Regions from separate parts of the Mesorhizobium sp. BHscii genome, predicted to be linked through region 3. Evidence: predicted binding sites of a transcription regulator. Region 3 holds the regulator's gene; each other region holds the start of a gene.
The links. The regulator PhoB, encoded in region 3, activates phosphate uptake and scavenging genes when phosphate is short. The targets are predictions, from matches to a motif close to TGTCATNNANCTGTCAT.
Positions count from the first base shown of each region.

Region 1: the regulator PhoB is predicted to act here: its motif matches at 2,171-2,187, upstream of ACWTU7_RS16705 (PhoX family protein).
Region 2: the regulator PhoB is predicted to act here: its motif matches at 2,496-2,512, upstream of phnC (phosphonate ABC transporter ATP-binding protein).
Region 4: the regulator PhoB is predicted to act here: its motif matches at 1,315-1,331, upstream of ACWTU7_RS02290 (PhnD/SsuA/transferrin family substrate-binding protein).

Region 1 covers NZ_JBSPKW010000011.1:51,140-55,288, reverse strand. The annotation lists gene ACWTU7_RS16725 (ABC transporter ATP-binding protein/permease) at 1-423, opposite strand, end outside; partial or broken gene ACWTU7_RS16720 (sodium-independent anion transporter) at 651-965, opposite strand; gene ACWTU7_RS16715 (phosphatase PAP2 family protein) at 998-1,699, opposite strand; gene ACWTU7_RS16710 (hypothetical protein) at 1,712-2,050, opposite strand; gene ACWTU7_RS16705 (PhoX family protein) at 2,256-4,149, shown strand, end outside.
Region 2 covers NZ_JBSPKW010000021.1:45,674-49,822, forward strand. The annotation lists gene phnE (phosphonate ABC transporter, permease protein PhnE) at 1-439, opposite strand, end outside; gene phnD (phosphonate ABC transporter substrate-binding protein) at 513-1,421, opposite strand; gene phnC (phosphonate ABC transporter ATP-binding protein) at 1,568-2,425, opposite strand; gene ACWTU7_RS24620 (DapH/DapD/GlmU-related protein) at 2,620-3,237, opposite strand; gene phnL (phosphonate C-P lyase system protein PhnL) at 3,234-3,941, opposite strand; gene phnK (phosphonate C-P lyase system protein PhnK) at 3,944-4,149, opposite strand, start outside.
Region 3 covers NZ_JBSPKW010000006.1:92,990-97,138, forward strand. The annotation lists gene ACWTU7_RS11325 (ROK family protein) at 185-1,432, shown strand; gene phoB (phosphate regulon transcriptional regulator PhoB) at 1,603-2,292, opposite strand; gene phoU (phosphate signaling complex protein PhoU) at 2,309-3,016, opposite strand; gene pstB (phosphate ABC transporter ATP-binding protein PstB) at 3,055-3,870, opposite strand; gene pstA (phosphate ABC transporter permease PstA) at 3,883-4,149, opposite strand, start outside.
Region 4 covers NZ_JBSPKW010000001.1:490,392-494,540, reverse strand. The annotation lists gene phnF (phosphonate metabolism transcriptional regulator PhnF) at 1-93, opposite strand, end outside; gene ACWTU7_RS02295 (alpha-D-ribose 1-methylphosphonate 5-triphosphate diphosphatase) at 90-1,271, opposite strand; gene ACWTU7_RS02290 (PhnD/SsuA/transferrin family substrate-binding protein) at 1,388-2,248, shown strand; gene ACWTU7_RS02285 (phosphonate ABC transporter ATP-binding protein) at 2,328-3,077, shown strand; gene phnE (phosphonate ABC transporter, permease protein PhnE) at 3,070-3,864, shown strand; gene ACWTU7_RS02275 (endonuclease/exonuclease/phosphatase family protein) at 3,967-4,149, opposite strand, start outside.

The DNA.
Region 1 (4,149 bases), on a different contig from region 3:
GAGCGGCACGAACACGGCGCTCAGGAAATAAATGGTGCGGGCGTTGCGTTGCTCGATGGCGTCGAAAATCGCGCGGTTCCAGACATTGATCCCATACTGGAAACCGACATTGACGCATATCAGGATCAACAGCCCGATCGTGAGCGGCCAGGCGAAACTGTCGCCGCGCCGGCTCCAGTAACCGCGCGCGCTGATCCAGAAACGCCTTAGCAGATATTTCTTGCGCGCCCGCTCGGCCTCTTCGGGGCTCAGCTGTGGATTGGGTTCGACGGCTTCCGGCGGCGGCGCGGCTTCGCCGACGACCTCGGACGCGGCTTCGGCAGTCGATGCCTTCTCTTCCCTCGATTTCTCCTGACGCGGTGTCTGGGCATCGCGCGATCTGGAGCCGTCGACCGATCTCGGTTTGGATTTCGCCTCGGACATACGGCCGACAACGGCCCAAAAATCAAAAGGTTTCATGATGCCCGCTCGATCCAGCAGCCAGCAGCGCCAAGGCTCTCCCGGTGTTCCAATACTCGCAACAGTCGCGCCTATGGTCGTTCTCGAATGACAGCCTTTGACCTGTCGAGTGTCGGCCATGGATCAAAGTGACATTCAGCAATGGGATAGCTTGTGCCAACAGGTGGCCACCGGCCGGCAAATCCTGGTTGCTAATCCGTCTCTGGTTTGCCCTTCAGTTGCGCCCGCGCATCCCTGATCGAGGCGGCGTATGTCACAAGCGGCCGCTTGACGCCGTGGTTGATCAGCATGCGACGTGTCTGCGGCGAAGCGCCTGATATGATGAAGCGCACGCCGGCGCGCCTGGCCTTGTGCGCGGCGCCCTCGATGACATTGGCCGCCGTCGAATCGAAGAACGGCACCGCCGAGCAGTCGAGGATGAAGTTCCGGCGCTGGTCGGCGATGCGGTCGAGCACCGCACCGACAGTCGAGGCGGCGCCGAAGAAGAAGGCGCCCGAAATACGGTAGAATTAGCGTAGCGTCGTTCTGAACGGCCGTTTCAGGCGCCGTCGCTCTGCCCGCGCCATCGCTGTAGCGCCCATGCGGCCAGCCAGCACAGCATCGCCCAGGCGAAGCCGGCGCACCAGCCGGCCAGCACGTCGGATGGCCAATGAACGCCGAGATAGACGCGGCTGATGCCGACCAGCAGGGTCGTCAGCACCGCCAGCGACAGCACGTAAATCTTCGTCGTTCGCCCAGGCAGGAAGCGCGACGCCATGCTGCCCAGTGTCAAATATGTCACCGCCGACAGCATCGCATGGCCGCTCGGAAACGAAAGCGATGCCACGTCGGCGAGATGCGAGACCAGATCGGGGCGCGGCCGGTCGATTCCGAGCTTCAGCGTGCTCGACAGGGCCTGCCCGCCCGCCACCGCGACGAGGACGAGAAACGCTGGTCCCGGCTTGTGGATCAGCAGCAGATAGACGATCACGGCGGCCGTGATCAGCACGAGCACGGTGGCGCTGCCGAGGCTGGTGATGTCGCGCATCGCCCCTTCCAGCCATAGCGGTCCGATCGGATTGTCGGGCTGGCCCGCTTCACGGAAGGCGAGCAGGATTTCCGTATCGAAGGCGTGCGGCGTGGTGTCTCGCGCCACCTCCATCAGTTCCTCGAACCCCCACAGTCCGCCGGCGATGACCAGTCCGGCCAGCAGCACCGGGAATTCGATCCAGTTGAGCAGCTTTCTTGCGGTATTCTTCATCGGCCCTCGCAGTTACGGCCTTTGCAGATAGGGACCGAGCGTGATCAGCGCCACCGCTGCGACGGCGAGCACGATGCCAGTGGCCTGCAACGTATTGACGCGCTCGCCGAAGAACACCAGTGCCACCACGTTCACCGACACCAGCTGGATCACCGCCGACAGGCTGAACGACACCGACATGCCGAATTCACGGATCAGCCTCAGCATGATCAGATTGCCCGCCGAATACAGCGCCAAAGTCAAAACGATCTTGCCGAAGCTCGGCGCCAGTCCCCATTGCTTGGCCGCCGTCGCTGCCAGCAGGAAGATCACCGTCGAAATGCCGAGCTGCCCCAGTCCCCAGAAACTCACTTTTTGTCCCTCTCGACGCGGTCCTTCCGCGCCTGCCGCTGATCTTGTTTCCGAAGCGCCGGTCGCGGTCAAGCGAGGCTGATCATGGACACGAAATCGGGGCTGGAAATTGGCCGGCAACGTCATCAAACTGTGATCTGCCGGCGATACGCGGTCAGTCAAGCAGCACGCTCAAGCCATCCCAAAGAAAGCCAGAGGCAAGCCCATGACAGAACGTCGCTCCCCCGACACCCATTTCCGCACCAGCCTGCTCGAGGAAAACGATGGGCCAGGAACCAATCCCACCGACAACCAGACAATGGGCGAGATCATCGCCGCGCGGTTCTCGCGCCGTGGCTTCCTGCAGGGATCGCTCGCGGCAACCGCCATCGCCGCCACCGTCAGCCCGCTGGCGCTGATCCTCGCCGACGATGCCCGCGCAGCCGGCGGCTCGGCCTTCAGCTTCGACGAGGTCGAGGCGGGCGTCGATGACAAGCATCATGTCGCCGCCGGCTACGACGCCGACGTGCTGCTGCGCTGGGGCGACCCGCTGTTCGCTGATTCGCCGGACTTCGATCCGGCAAAACAGTCGGCCCAGGCCCAGGAAAGACAGTTCGGCTACAACAACGACTATGTCGGCTATATCCCGATCGACGGCTCGGCCGAGCATGGTCTGCTGGTGGTCAACCACGAATATACCAATCCGCATCTGATGTTCCCGGGCCTCGTCACCATCGTCGAGGGCGAGGCCAAGCAGGCGCCGCTGAGCAAGGAACAGGTCGATATCGAGATGGCCGCGCATGGCGGCACCATCGTCGAGATCCGCAAGGTATCAGGCAAATGGCAGGTGGTGCGCGACGGCAAGCTCAACCGCCGCATCACCTCCAACACCGAGATGGCACTGTCCGGCCCCGCCGCCGGCCACGACCGGGTCAAGACCAGTGCCGATCCGACCGGCACGAAGGTCTTCGGCACCGTCAACAACTGTGCCGGCGGCGTCACGCCCTGGGGCACCTACGTCATGGCCGAGGAAAACATACACGGCTATTTCTCGGGCGAGCTGCAGGAAGGCCACAAGGAAGCCGCCAACTACAAGCGCCTGGGGATTCCCGAAGGCGCCTATGAATGGGCTGCGCATTACGACCGCTTCGACATCGGCAAGGAGCCGAACGAGCCGAATCGCTTCGGCTGGATCGTTGAGGTCGACGTCAACGATCCGACCTCGGTGCCGCGGAAGCGCACTGCCATGGGCCGCTTCAAGCATGAGGGCGCTGAATCGATCGTCGCCAAGGATGGCCGTGTCGTCTTCTATCTCGGCGACGACGAACGCTTCGACTATGTCTACAAATTCGTCACGGCCGGCAAATTCAACGCCGAGGACCGCGCCGCCAACATGGATCTCCTCGACGACGGCACGCTCTATGTCGCCAAATTCGCCGAGGACGGGTCGATCGAATGGCTGCCCATCGTCTTCGGCCAGGGCCCGCTGACGGCGGAGAACGGCTTTGCCAGCCAGGCCGACGTGCTCATCGAGACGCGCCGTGCCGCCGATCTGCTCGGGGCCACCAAGATGGACCGCCCCGAGGATATCCAGCCGAATCCGACGACTGGCAAAGTCTACGTCATGTTGACCAACAATTCTAAACGCAAGGCCGAGCAGGTCGACGCCGCCAACCCGCGCGCCGAAAACGCCTTCGGCCACATCATCGAGATCGTCGAGGACGGTGGTGATTTCACTGCCACCAAGGGCAAGTGGGAAGTGCTGCTGAAATGCGGTGATCCCGCTGTGGCCGAAGTCGGCGCCACCTTCTCGACCGCGACCACCGCCAATGGCTGGTTCGGCATGCCGGACAATTGCGCCATCGATGCGGCCGGCCGGCTCTGGGTCTCGACCGACGGCCAGGGCCCGAAAGCCACCGGCCGCACCGACGGCCTGTGGGCGGTCGACACCGAAGGCGAGGCGCGGGCGACATCAAAGCTGTTCTTCCGCGTGCCGATCGGTGCTGAACTGTGTGGCCCGCTATTCACGCCCGACGACCAGACCGCCTTCGTCGCGGTTCAGCATCCGGCCGATGGCGGCGAAGACTGGGAGGCTTTTGGCCGTCCCTCTTACTACGAGG
Region 2 (4,149 bases), on a different contig from region 3:
CCAGGAAGCAGAGCAGGAAACCGAATGTGGAGCCCACCAGCGTCGAAAACAGGGCAATGTTCAGCGTCTCGATCATCCGGTGGAAATACTCGGGAATGTAGATGCCTTGGGTCAGGTAGACCCGACCTTCGGGGTAGTCGAACTTGAGGCTGCCATCGTCATAGGGGGAAGGCAGGTCGAACAGCGCGCGCACCGGGTCGAACCAGTCGCGCGGCTTCAATTCGGTGAAAAAGTCGGCGATGTAGGGAAGGCGGTCGAAGAACTTTCCGGCGTTGGTTTCGTTGGCGAACCAGAGCGAGCCAGAGAGTGCAAGAAACAGGAAAGCCAGGCCACCGACCGTGTAAAGGCGCCGGCGAGCGGCGAGGTCGCGCCAGTGCCGCTCGACTGTGGCTGCCTCCGGTGAAAGCGCAGGCGCGCGGTAAACATCGGTCGCACTCATCGATAGATCCCCGGCCCCTGATGCGGCAACGCCGCCGGCGGCACATGGCCCCGGCGGCGTTGTGGCAGTTTACTTACGAGCCGATCTTCGCCTTACGGGCATCGATGATTGCCTGATAGAATTCCGGGGTGACCGGCGAATAGCCCTTGAAGTCGCCGCCTTGTATCGCGGAGAAACAGGCCGGATCGGTTTCCGGAAGCTTGGTCAGGAAATCGGTGATCTTCTGCTTGGCGCCGGCGTCGATGGACGTACGCAAGACCAACGGGCCGTTCGGGATCATCGGCGACTGCCACAATTCGACGAGGTCGTCCATCTTGAGCACGCCCTTGTCGACCATCTTGCGGAGGTTGCCCGAGCTGTAGCCGTCCTTGAAATCGCCGACGCCGGAGGCCCAGGTGGTGCCGGCATCGAAGGTGCCCTTCAGGACTTCAAGGACAAGCTGTTCATGGCCGCCACCGAAACCAGTCGAAGCGAAGTAGCTCTTCACATCCATGCCGATGTCCTTGGGCAGTGACGTGACTGGGATCAGATAACCAGAAGTCGAATCGGGATCGGCGAAACCGAGTTTCTTGCCCTTCATGTCGGCGAGTGTCTTGATGCCGGAATCGGCACGGGCGACCATGACCGAATGGTAGCCGGTCGAACCGTCGGTCTGGATCGTCGTCAGGATCGGTTGAACCGCGTCCTTGTTTTCGAGATAGATCTTGGCATAGGCGGAAGCGCCGAGCTCGGCATAGTCAAGCGTGCCGCCGAGCAGGCCCTGGATGACGCCGTCGTAGTCGGCGGCCGGGAACAGCGAAACTTTCTCGACGCCCAGTACTTCCTTGATGTGGTCGGCAAAGCACTGATAGTTGCGCAGGCGATCGGCTTCGTTCTCGCCGCCCAGAATGCCGACGCGGAATTCCTTCAGGTCCTGTGCCTGGACCGCGCCCATGGCCATGGCGAGGATGGAAACGGCACCGAAAAGTATCTTTCTAAACATTTCGCGTCTCTCCTGTTGATTCCGGCATCGCGCCGGCAGCGTTCGAATTTTGACAGCGCCCTTGACGCGGGCTGGCGATCCAGGCGCTCTTTTGTTTGTCCATGATCCTTTCTGGATACCGGTATCCACTTGTCGGGATCATCGAACTAGTAGCCAGGAAATGCGGGCTCGAGCGGTCCTGCGGATGCGGCGATTTTTTGCTTGATGGTAACGCTGGTCGAGGTGATGGCCTCGGAGATTTCACAGCCATTGCTGTCGGCACCGTAGACCATGCGCACCGCCTCACGGTTGAGATCTTCGGGTGGGCCGTCGAACACGACCTTGCCGGCAGCCATGCCGATGATGCGGTTGCAATAGGTGCGCGCAGTATCCAGCGTGTGCAGATTGGTGACGACGGTGATGCCTTCGCGCAGATTGATGTCCTGCAGCGAATCCATCACCACCTTGGCATTGAGCGGGTCGAGCGAGGCGATCGGCTCGTCGGCGAGGATAACTTTCGGCTGCTGCATCATGGCGCGGGCGATCGCGACGCGCTGCTGCTGGCCGCCGGACAAGGTGCCGGCCGGCTGCAGCGCCGCGCGGGCAATGTCGAGACGCTCGAGCGCCGCTATCGCCTCGGCCCGTTCCTCGCGAGAGAAGACACCGAGCAGATTGACAATCGTCGAGCGGTGATTGAGCCGGCCGAGCAGCACATTGGTCAGCACGTCGAGACGCGGCACCAGGTTGAATTGCTGAAAGATCATGGCGCAATCGCGCTGCCAGCGCCTGAGCAGCGAGCCGCGCAGGCTGGAGACTTCGGCACCTTCAAAGAAAATCGACCCTTGGCTCGGATCGATGAGGCGGTTGATCATGCGCAAAAGGGTCGACTTGCCGGCGCCGGAGCGGCCGATGATGCCGACCATCTGACCGTGCGGGATCGAGATATCGACATTGCTGACGGCGGTGTTCTTGCCAAACCGGCGGGTGACGCCGCGGATTTCGAGCGTGGCTGAGGTTGCTGACATAGGCAAGTTCCAGTCCAGTCGCGTTTCGAAGGTCTGTTAACCATCGCTAGCGCAAGGCCATGAACCTGCGGTGTCGGATTGATGTCAGTTTTGTTACCGCCCACAGGCTTGGGCGGCGCGCCGTGAATGGTGAATGGTGACGGTGGCAGCCAGAAGAGGCTGGTGAAGGCCTTTCTATTCACCATTCACCCCCTTCAGCTGCCGTATTTTTCCAGAAACGCTTCCGCCGAAAGGGCGCGGAAATCGTAGAGCGCGGCGCGCAGGCGGGCATGGTCCCAATCCCACCAGGCGAGTGCCTGATAACGTTCCGCCGTGTGGCGGTCGAAGCGTTCGCGGATTGGTTTCGCCGGCACGCCGCCGACGATGGTGTAGGGCGCAACGTCCTTCGACACCACCGCACCGGCGCCGACCGCCGCACCGTCGCCCACGGTGACGCCGGGCAGGACGGTCGAGCCGTGGCCAAGCCAGGTGTCGTGGCCGATGGTGACGCGTCTGGCGCGGCGCTGGGCGAAGAATTCGCTCTCGTGCTCGGCGTCGTCCCAATAATCCGAGGCGCGATAGGTGAAATGGTGCAGCGTCGGCCGCCACGTCGGGTGGTTGGTGGCGTTGATGCGCACATTGGCGGCGATGTTGGCGAACTTGCCGATCGTCGCGCACCAGACGCCGCAGTCCTGCATCATGTAGGAATAGTCGCCGATCGTGCTCTCCGAAACCCGGCATCGTTCGGCGATTTCGGTCCAGCGGCCAAGCGTCGAATTCTCGACTTCCGCTGTCTCGTGGACCAGCGGCGTTTCCGACAATTTTCGCGTCATGCGGCGATTTTCCCGGCGGCAAAAGCGGTCACGTCGATGACGCGGTCGGCTACCGCCTCGCGCACGTCGCGGTCATGGAAGATGCCAAGCAGGGCGACGCCGGCCGCCTTCTTGGCCGCGATCAGCGTAATCACGACTTCGAGGTTCCTGGCATCGAGCGAAGCGGTCGGCTCGTCGAGCAGCAGGATCGGGTGCTCGGTGATGAAGCCGCGCGCGATGTTGACGCGCTGCTGTTCGCCGCCGGAAAAGGTCGCCGGCGGCAGTGCCCAGAGTTTTTCCGGCAGGTTGAGCTGCCCCAGCAAGGCGCGCGCCTTGCCGCGCGCAACTTCACGGTCCTCGCCGCGCTCGACCAGCGGTTCGGCGACGACATCGAGGGCGGAGACGCGCGGCACTGTGCGCAGGAACTGGCTGACATAGCCGATCGTGAGCCGGCGCACGGCAAGCACGGTGCGCGGGCTCGCCGTCGCGAGATCGATGAGCCCGTCCCCGTGCTGGACGATGATCTGGCCTTCGTCGACCGCATAGTTGCCGTAGAGCATCTTCAGGATCGAGCTCTTGCCGGCGCCGGAAGGGCCGCCGAGCACGGCGCACTCGCCTGATCTGATCGAGAACGACACGCCGGTAACGACAGGCAGTTTGATGCCGTCGCGCAGATGCATGGTGAAGCTCTTGGCGACATCGGAAACGACAAGCGGGGTTGCCATGATCACACCTGCAATATGGAAGAAACAAGGAGCTGGGTGTAGGGCGCGCGCGGATCGTCGAGCACGCGGTCGGTGAGGCCGCTTTCGACGACGCGGCCGTCCTTCATCACCATCATGCGTTGCGACAGCAGACGTGCCACTGCGAGGTCGTGGGTGACGACGATTGCCGCAAGGCCGAGATCGGTGACCAGCCCGCGCAACAGGTCGA
Region 3 (4,149 bases):
AGACTCGAAAAAATATTGATCCAACGCCGAAGCACTGTACATGAATTCTGATGGATTTTGGTGTCCTGCCGGCTTTTTTTCGAGCCTCGGAATAAACAATGACAGGTCCTTCTGCTTCTGCCAGTATTTGTCGGCCCGACGGCTTCCGATTCATGAGCGGCCGCGCCAAGGAGGAAGCGAAACAATGTCGGTTGGGATCCGCCATGACGATTTGCGCCGGCGCAACCGGGCGATGGTTATTTCGGCCGTTCGCCGCGCAGGCCAGCCGTCGCGGACCGAGATCGCCGCAACCACCGGCCTCAGCCATTCGACCATATCGGCGATCTCTTCCGACCTGATCCAGGAAGGCATCCTGGCCGAGAGCAAGGCGAGTGAGACCGTTTCGCTGAAACGTGGCAGGCCGCAGGTTGGCCTCAGCCTCAATCCGGAAGCCGCTGCGGTATTGGCCGTCGTATTGTCGCTGAATTTCCTGTCGGTCGCTGTCATCGACTATGCCGGACAAGTGGTCGCCGAGGAACAGCGCCGGCTGGACACGCTGACCATGTCGCGCGACGAGCTGATCGACGAATGTGTCGCCATCGTCCGGCGCCGGCTCGAAGACCCCGACCTCGAGGTCCAAAGCGTCGCCCGCATCGCGCTGGCGATCCAGGGTATTACCGATTCCCATGCGCGCGCCATGTTGTGGTCGCCGATCACGCCGCAGACGAACATCGCCTTCGCCGACATTCTGGAACGCGAGTTCGGCATCCCGGCCATCATGGAGAACGACTGCAACATGATGGCCGTGGCGCTGCGCTGGCGCGACCCGGATCGCTACCGCGACGATTTCATCGCCATCCTGCTCTCGCATGGCATCGGTATGGGGCTGGTGCTGAAGGGCGAACTGTTCACCGGCACCCATTCCTCAGGCGGCGAATTCGGCCACATGATTCATCGGCCGGGCGGCGCGCTTTGCCGCTGCGGGCGGCGCGGTTGCGTCGAGGCTTATGCCGGCAACTACGCTATCTGGCGCAACGCAAGGCGATTGAGCGAGAACGCCGAGCCGGTCGCCGATGTCAGCGACGCCGAGATGCGGGCACTGGCGGCCCGGGCGCGCGAGACGGACGGACCGGAGCGCGAAGCCTACCGCAAGGCCGGCGAGGCGCTCGGCTTCGGGCTCGGCAGCCTGTTCGCGCTGATCGATCCGGCGCCGGTCGCCATGGTCGGTGCCAGCGCTGCCGCCTTCGACCTGATCGAGCCGGCCCTGCGCGAGGCCATCGCCCAGACCGCCGGCGGCCAGCATTCAGGTTCGATTTCCTTCGACACCGAGCCGAACGAACTGCCGCTGATCCGAGAAGGCTGCGCCATGCGGGCGCTGAGCTTCATCGACCAGGAGATCTTCGCGCCGAGCATCCAGGCACGAGCCGGCTCGGTCGGAAAGAACGTGGCTTGAACTCGAAGGCAGGGCTCCCCGGCGACTTGGGGTGGTGTTGAGATTCAGGTCAGGCCGAGTCGAGAGTGGGTTCCGAGAACCGGAGCGGAGCGTACTTTTTGGTACGTGAGCACCGGAAGCGCAGGAAGCCGGCGTTCGCAGGCCGGCATCACCTGAATATCAGCACATCCCTAGTCTTCCCTGATCGCATAGCCCGCGCCGCGGATGGTGCGGATGACATCGGGCATGCGGCCGTTGTTGACTGCCTTGCGCAACCGGCCGACATGGACGTCCACCGTGCGCTCGTCGATGTAGATCGTCTCGCCCCAGACATTGTCGAGCAACTGGCTGCGCGAGAAGACCCGACCCGGGTGCCGCATCATGAATTCGAGCAGCCGGAATTCGGTCGGTCCGAGCCGGATCTCACTCTTCTTGCGATAGACCCTGTGCGATTCGCGATCGAGCATGATGTCGCCGACCTTCAGCACGCTGGACAGTACTTCCGGCTTGGCGCGGCGCAGCAGCGCCTTGACCCTGGCCATGAATTCCGGTGTCGAGAACGGCTTGACCAGATAGTCGTCGGCTCCGGTGGAAAGGCCGCGAACCCGGTCACTCTCCTCGCCGCGCGCGGTCAGCATGATGATCGGCAGCCGCTCGGTTTCGGGACGCACCCGAAGGCGCCGGCAAAGCTCGATGCCCGAAACCGCCGGCACCATCCAGTCGAGCACCAGAAGATCGGGCACATTTTCCTGCAGCCGGATTTCGGCCTCGTCGCCGCGCGTCACCACCTCGACCTGATAGCCTTCGGATTCCAGATTGTAGCGGAGGAGGACGCCCAGCGGCTCTTCATCCTCCACCACCATGATGCGCGGCGCGATCATCGGCCGGTCACTCCTGTCATGTCGCCGGCGCCGACATCGTCGTTTCGTCGAGCTTCGGGCGATCCGCCGGCAATTGCTGCCCGGTCACGACAAAGTAGGCGTTTTCGGCGATGTTGGTGACATGATCGCCGATGCGTTCGAGATTCTTGGCGCAAAACAGAAGATGCGTGCAGGCGGTGATGTTGCGCGGATCCTCCATCATGTAGGTCAGGAGTTCGCGGAAAACCGCCGTGTACTTCACGTCGATCTTCTGGTCGTCGGCGCGCAGCTCTTTCAACGCGCCGGCATTGCGCGACACATAGTGCTCGACCACCCCGCGGAGCTGCACAAGAACGAGATCCGCCATCGCGTCGATACCGTGCGACAGATTACGCGGCGTGGCGCTCTGCCCGACTGCGCTGACCCGCTTGGCTATGTTTTTGGCCAAATCGCCGATGCGCTCGAGATCGCCGGCCATGCGGATTGCGCCAACCACGGCGCGCAGATCTTGCGCCATCGGCTGCCGCTTGGCGATCAGCGTGATCGCGCTATCGTCGAGTTCGCGCTGCCGCGCATCCATGATGGCGTCGTCCGAGACGACACGCTGCGCCATCGCATTGTCTGACGCAAGCAACGCGCGGATCGAGGCTGCGACCATCGCGGCGGCGAGCTCGTCCATGTCGCGGATCAGCCTGTCGATGTGCTCCAGTTCCTCGTCGAAAGATGCGACGGTGTGTTCACCCATGATCCTGTCCTCGTGTTCGAAATTCGCCGCCGGACCGCTCAGCCGAACCGGCCGGTGATGTAGTCCTGGGTGCGCTTGTCGTCGGGATTGGTGAACATCTTGTCGGTTGCGCCCTCCTCGACCAGGTAGCCGAGATGGAACATCGCCGTGCGTTGCGACACGCGGGCTGCCTGCTGCATCGAGTGGGTGACGATGACGATCGTGTAGTTCTGGCGCAGTTCGTCGATCAGTTCCTCGACGCGGGCGGTGGCGATCGGATCCAGCGCCGAACAGGGCTCGTCCATCAGAATCACTTCCGGCGACACGGCGATGGCGCGCGCGATGCACAGGCGCTGCTGCTGTCCGCCGGAGAGACCGGTGCCCGCCTCGAGCAGGCGATCCTTGACCTCGTTGAACAGACCGGCTTTCTTCAGGCTCGATTCAACGATGCCGTCCAACTCGGACTTGCTCCTGGCCAGGCCGTGAATGCGCGGACCGTAGGCGACGTTTTCATAGATCGACTTCGGAAACGGGTTCGGCTTCTGGAATACCATGCCGACGCGAGCTCGCAGCTCGACGACATCGATTTTCGGGTCGTAAACATCCTCGCCGTCGAGCGTTATCTTGCCGCTCACCCGCGCGATATCGATCGTGTCGTTCATTCGGTTCAGGCAACGCAGGAAGGTCGACTTGCCACAGCCCGATGGGCCGATCAACGCCGTCACCTGGTTTTCGCGGACATCGAGGTCCACGTCGAACAGAGCTCGCTTCTCGCCGTAATGAACAGAGACCTTTTCGCCCTTCATCTTGATCGAAGGGGCATTGGTTCCGCTGCTCAGTTTCTGTTCGACGCCGGCTTCCGTCATGATGTTCATTTCCTCTACCCCTTACCAGCGCCGCTCGAAGCGCCTGCGCAGTATCACCGCAATGGCGTTCATGATGACCAAAAACACCAGCAAAATCAAAATCGCCGCCGAAGTCTTCTGCTGGAACCCGGCTTCCGGGAAATCCGCCCACATGAAAATCTGCACCGGCAGGATCGTCGCAGGATCGGTGAAGCCGCCGGGAATGTCGACGATGAAGGCGACCATGCCGATCATCAGCAACGGCGCGGTTTCGCCGAGCGCATGCGCCATTCCGAGGATGGTGCCGGT
Region 4 (4,149 bases), on a different contig from region 3:
ATCGCTGCGTGGCCGAAAGACCAGCCCGTCAAAGGCCAGAAGACGATTGACGCTGCGCTCGTGTGGTGTTGGGATTTTCGTATTCTGGTTCATGAAGCTTTATTCACCGGCGATCGGTGTGCCGACCGTCGGTTTACGCGCGAGAGTCGAGAGGAATAGACAATTTGTCCGTGAACCATGGTGGCCACCACACGCGGATGCTCTGGATCGCCGGCATCGACGAGGATCAGATCCGCTCGGCGCCCGGCAACAAGCAACCCGCGATCGTCAAGGCCGGCTACCCGGGCCGGATTTGCCGAGACCAGATTCCAGATCGTGGGGAAATCGCTGGCCCCCGGAGAAGACAGCCTGAAGGCGGCATGCAGAGGCGAGGGATAGTGGTAGTCACTGGTCAGCACCGTGCAGAGCCCGGCTCTGATGGCCTCGGTGGCATTCAGCGCTCCATTATGGCTGCCGCCGCGCACGACATTGGGCGCGCCGAGGATCACATCCTCGCCCATTTGCCGCGCGGCTTTCGCCGTTTCGAGCGTCAGTGGAAATTCCGAAGCCTTTGCACCGAGACCGCGGAAATACATACGTTCTTCGGGAGACGCTTCGTCATGGGCAAGAAGCACATTGCCATTGGCCCGTGCAGTCGCGGCCAGCTTCCCGATCGCGATCGCTACGTCGGCTCGGCGGGACCAAATCTGATCGAGCAACGCCATATACTGCTCACGGCTCAAGCCGGACCGGTCCGCCATCTGGCCGATCTTGCGGGCGATCGTGCCGTTCAATACCGACCCGGTCGTATGGTCGTTGAGAGCAATGATCGGTCGCGGCCAAAGAGAGAGCCATTGTATGACCTGCGCCATCTGATCAAGCGCGAAGGTCTCCCAGCGCAGATGCACACGCGTATCGCAGCTAAGAGTATCGCGGAGATCGCAGAGCGCGCCGATCAGTTGCTTGGCGGCTTCGAGCGAGCGAAGTCCGGGCTCCCATGACACCGTGACGCCGTGAAAGGCTGTGGTTACTCCATTGGCGACAAGCTGGCGGTCCGTATCTTTCAACGCCAGCGCCGTGTCGAAGCGGACACCCGGCCGCGGCATGATTTGCCGCTCGAAGCCGTCGCCGTGGATATCGACGATCCCCGGAAGCACGAGCAGACCATCGGCATCGATTATGGACGCATGGGCCGCTTGGATCTCTGACAGTATCCCGCCGGCAATGCTCAGGTCCGCGGTTTCAAGTCCCCGGTCGGTAAGGATGCGACCACCCTGGATGTGCCAGTTCACTGTATCCCTCTAAAAGCAAAGCCTGCCGGTGGCGCCGACGAAATGTCACGAGCACGTCATCTGCTGCGTATACGGATTAGCGGGTAACAGTTTCCTGTCTATACAGCAAAGGGAAAATGATGATCCGCACCATCGCAACCGCACTCGCGCTGACGCTTGCCTCCGCTCTTCCAGCTTTTGCGGAGCCGGTGAAATTCGCGGTAACCGACATGGAGGGACTGGAGGCTCTTCAGCAGGAATTCGGCGCTTTCCAGACCGCCCTTGAAGAGGCGACCGGCCTGGATATCGAGCTGTTTCCAGTCAGCTCGCGGACCACCGCCGTCGAGGCCATGAATTCCGGGCAGGTCGATCTCGTCCTGACCGGTCCTGCTGAATACGTGGTCATGAAGGAATTAAGCCAGCCGAAGATTGTTGTTGCCTGGCAGCGCCCCGATTATTTCGCTCAGATCGCCGTACTGGCGAATGGACCGATCCGCTCGATTGAAGACTTGAAGGGCAAGAAGATTGCATTCGGCTCGGTAGGCTCGACCTCCCAGCACCTCGGCCCCGCGCAGGCGCTGGCCGATTTCAACCTGAAATATGCCACCGACTACGAGCCAGTGATCATATCGCGCAATATCGCGGCTGAGGCTCTCATCCGCGGCGACATCGCCGCTATCGGCTTGAATTTCGGTTATCTGAACTCGGTCCGGGAAGCGTTCCCCGACACTGCCTTCTCGGTAATCGCACGGGGCCGCGATCTGCCGAACGACATTCTTGTCGCCCGTAAGGACATTTCAGACGACGTGTTCGTCAAGGTCCGCGATGCCTTTGCGAAGAATGGCAACGAGCTGATGAAAGCGATCCTGACAGGCGAGGACAACCAGAAATTCAAGGGCGGTTTCTTTCTGACTGATGTCAGGGACTCGGACTACGACTATGTCCGCTCGATGTACCGCACGATCGGAATCGAGACCCTCACCGACTTCGTAAACTGAGGCTTGCTCCTTTTCATCGCAAAGGCCGGCGGTTAACCGCCGGTCTATTTCGTAGTCCCGTCCGGGCCAAGAGGTCACTATGACAGCAATCATTCGCGCGCACGATCTTGCGAAGAGCTATGCGAACGGAAAGGTCGTTTTCTCCAGTATCGGCCTCAACATAGCATCGCGCGAACGGGTTGCCCTGATTGGCTCGAACGGTGCTGGAAAATCCACCCTGCTCAAATGCCTCATCGGTCTTTTACCGTCGAGCGGTGGCGAGGTCGCCACCCTCGGCGAGAGCTTCCGCTCGGCGCCGTCCGTCGCCCAGCTGCGGCGCATACGCAGGCAGATCGGATTTGTCTTCCAGCATCACGGACTGGTTAGCCGCCAATCCGTTCTTACAAACGTTTTGCAGGGCAAGCTCGGGCTGCCCGGCGGCTGGCGCGGCTGGCACCATTCCATCGCAAAGCAACACTGGCGCGAGGAAGCAATGCAGGCGCTCGCCGACGTGCGGCTTCTCGGCAAGGCAGGCGCCCGCGCCGACGTGCTTTCTGGAGGGCAGGCGCAGCGGGTGGCGATTGCCCGTGCGTTGATCCGGCGTCCGAAGCTTTTGATAGCAGACGAACCGGCGGCAAGTCTCGATCCGGCGGCTGGACATGATGTGATGCGAGTTTTCTCCGAGCTCACCCAGGAACAAGCGATCACCTTGGTCTACACCACGCACGACATGGAACATGCTCTCGACTACTCCGATCGCTTGATAGCGCTCAAGGCGGGCAAGGTCTTCTTCGACCGGCCGACGGCGCATGTCACCCGCGCTGATTTGAAAGACGTCTTCGATGCATGACCGCCTTTCGCCGAGCCGGATTCCATCGATCTCGCCCCTCACTTTCAGCTTTGCCGTCGCTTTGGCCGCTCTCGTGATCGTTTCCGCCGGGCAGGTCGCACCTTCGCCGGAACAACTGGCAGGGGGAGTGCCCCGCATGGCCCAGCTCGTCGGCCGCATGATACCCCCAAATGTCGAGCCAGGGTTCCTCCTGCGGGTTTTCTGGCGCATGATCGAAACGTTTCAGATAGCGGTCGTGGGGACAGCAATAGGTGTCGTCCTCAGCTTGCCATTTGCCTGGCTCTCGGCCAAGGACATAACCCCGCTCGGCCCGTTCCGGCATATCTCCAGGATCCTGGTCTCATTGTTTAGGACCGTTCCAGATTTGGTCTGGGCACTTCTTTTCGTGTCAGCCGTTGGTCTCGGGGCGGTTGCTGGAACCATGACCATCGTCGTCGATACGATCGGTTTTTGCGGGCGCTTCTTCGCCGAGGCGATGGAGGATGCCGACGAAAGACCTCAGGAAGCGCTGTTTGCAATCGGGGCCAGTCGGTTCTCTGTCCTCTGCGGGGCAGTTCTGCCCGACGCTTTGCCGTCCCTGATAAACACCACGCTCTTTGCGCTTGAAAAGGCAGTGCGCTCGTCTGTTGTTCTCGGCCTCGTTGGAGCCGGTGGCATCGGCCAGGAGCTGAAGGTCGCGTTCGATCTTTTCCAATACAAGAATGCCTCGACCATCATTCTCGTGATCTTCACCATCGTGGTGTTGATGGAGTTCGTGACGGATCGCTTGCGCTCGAAGGTCCAGTAGCTGCAGGCTAGCCATGCGCCCAAATCGGCACGACACCGCCCCGTATCCTAGACAAGAGCTTCCCTTTGAACCGATCTCCATCCATGGGGCTGGGCAGATGCATTATAGGCGAACGAATCCTGTAAGCGGTAGATGATCGGAGGCGACCCGCGAAAGCGGCGTGTCATGGGCTTCGACGGTTGAGATCATTCCGTGACGATTTGCCATGATCCGGTCGAGCGACAGCAGCGGCAGACTCGATGGAAAGGTAGGGACCGCCGGCGGCGCGGGACCGAAAGTCGTGTG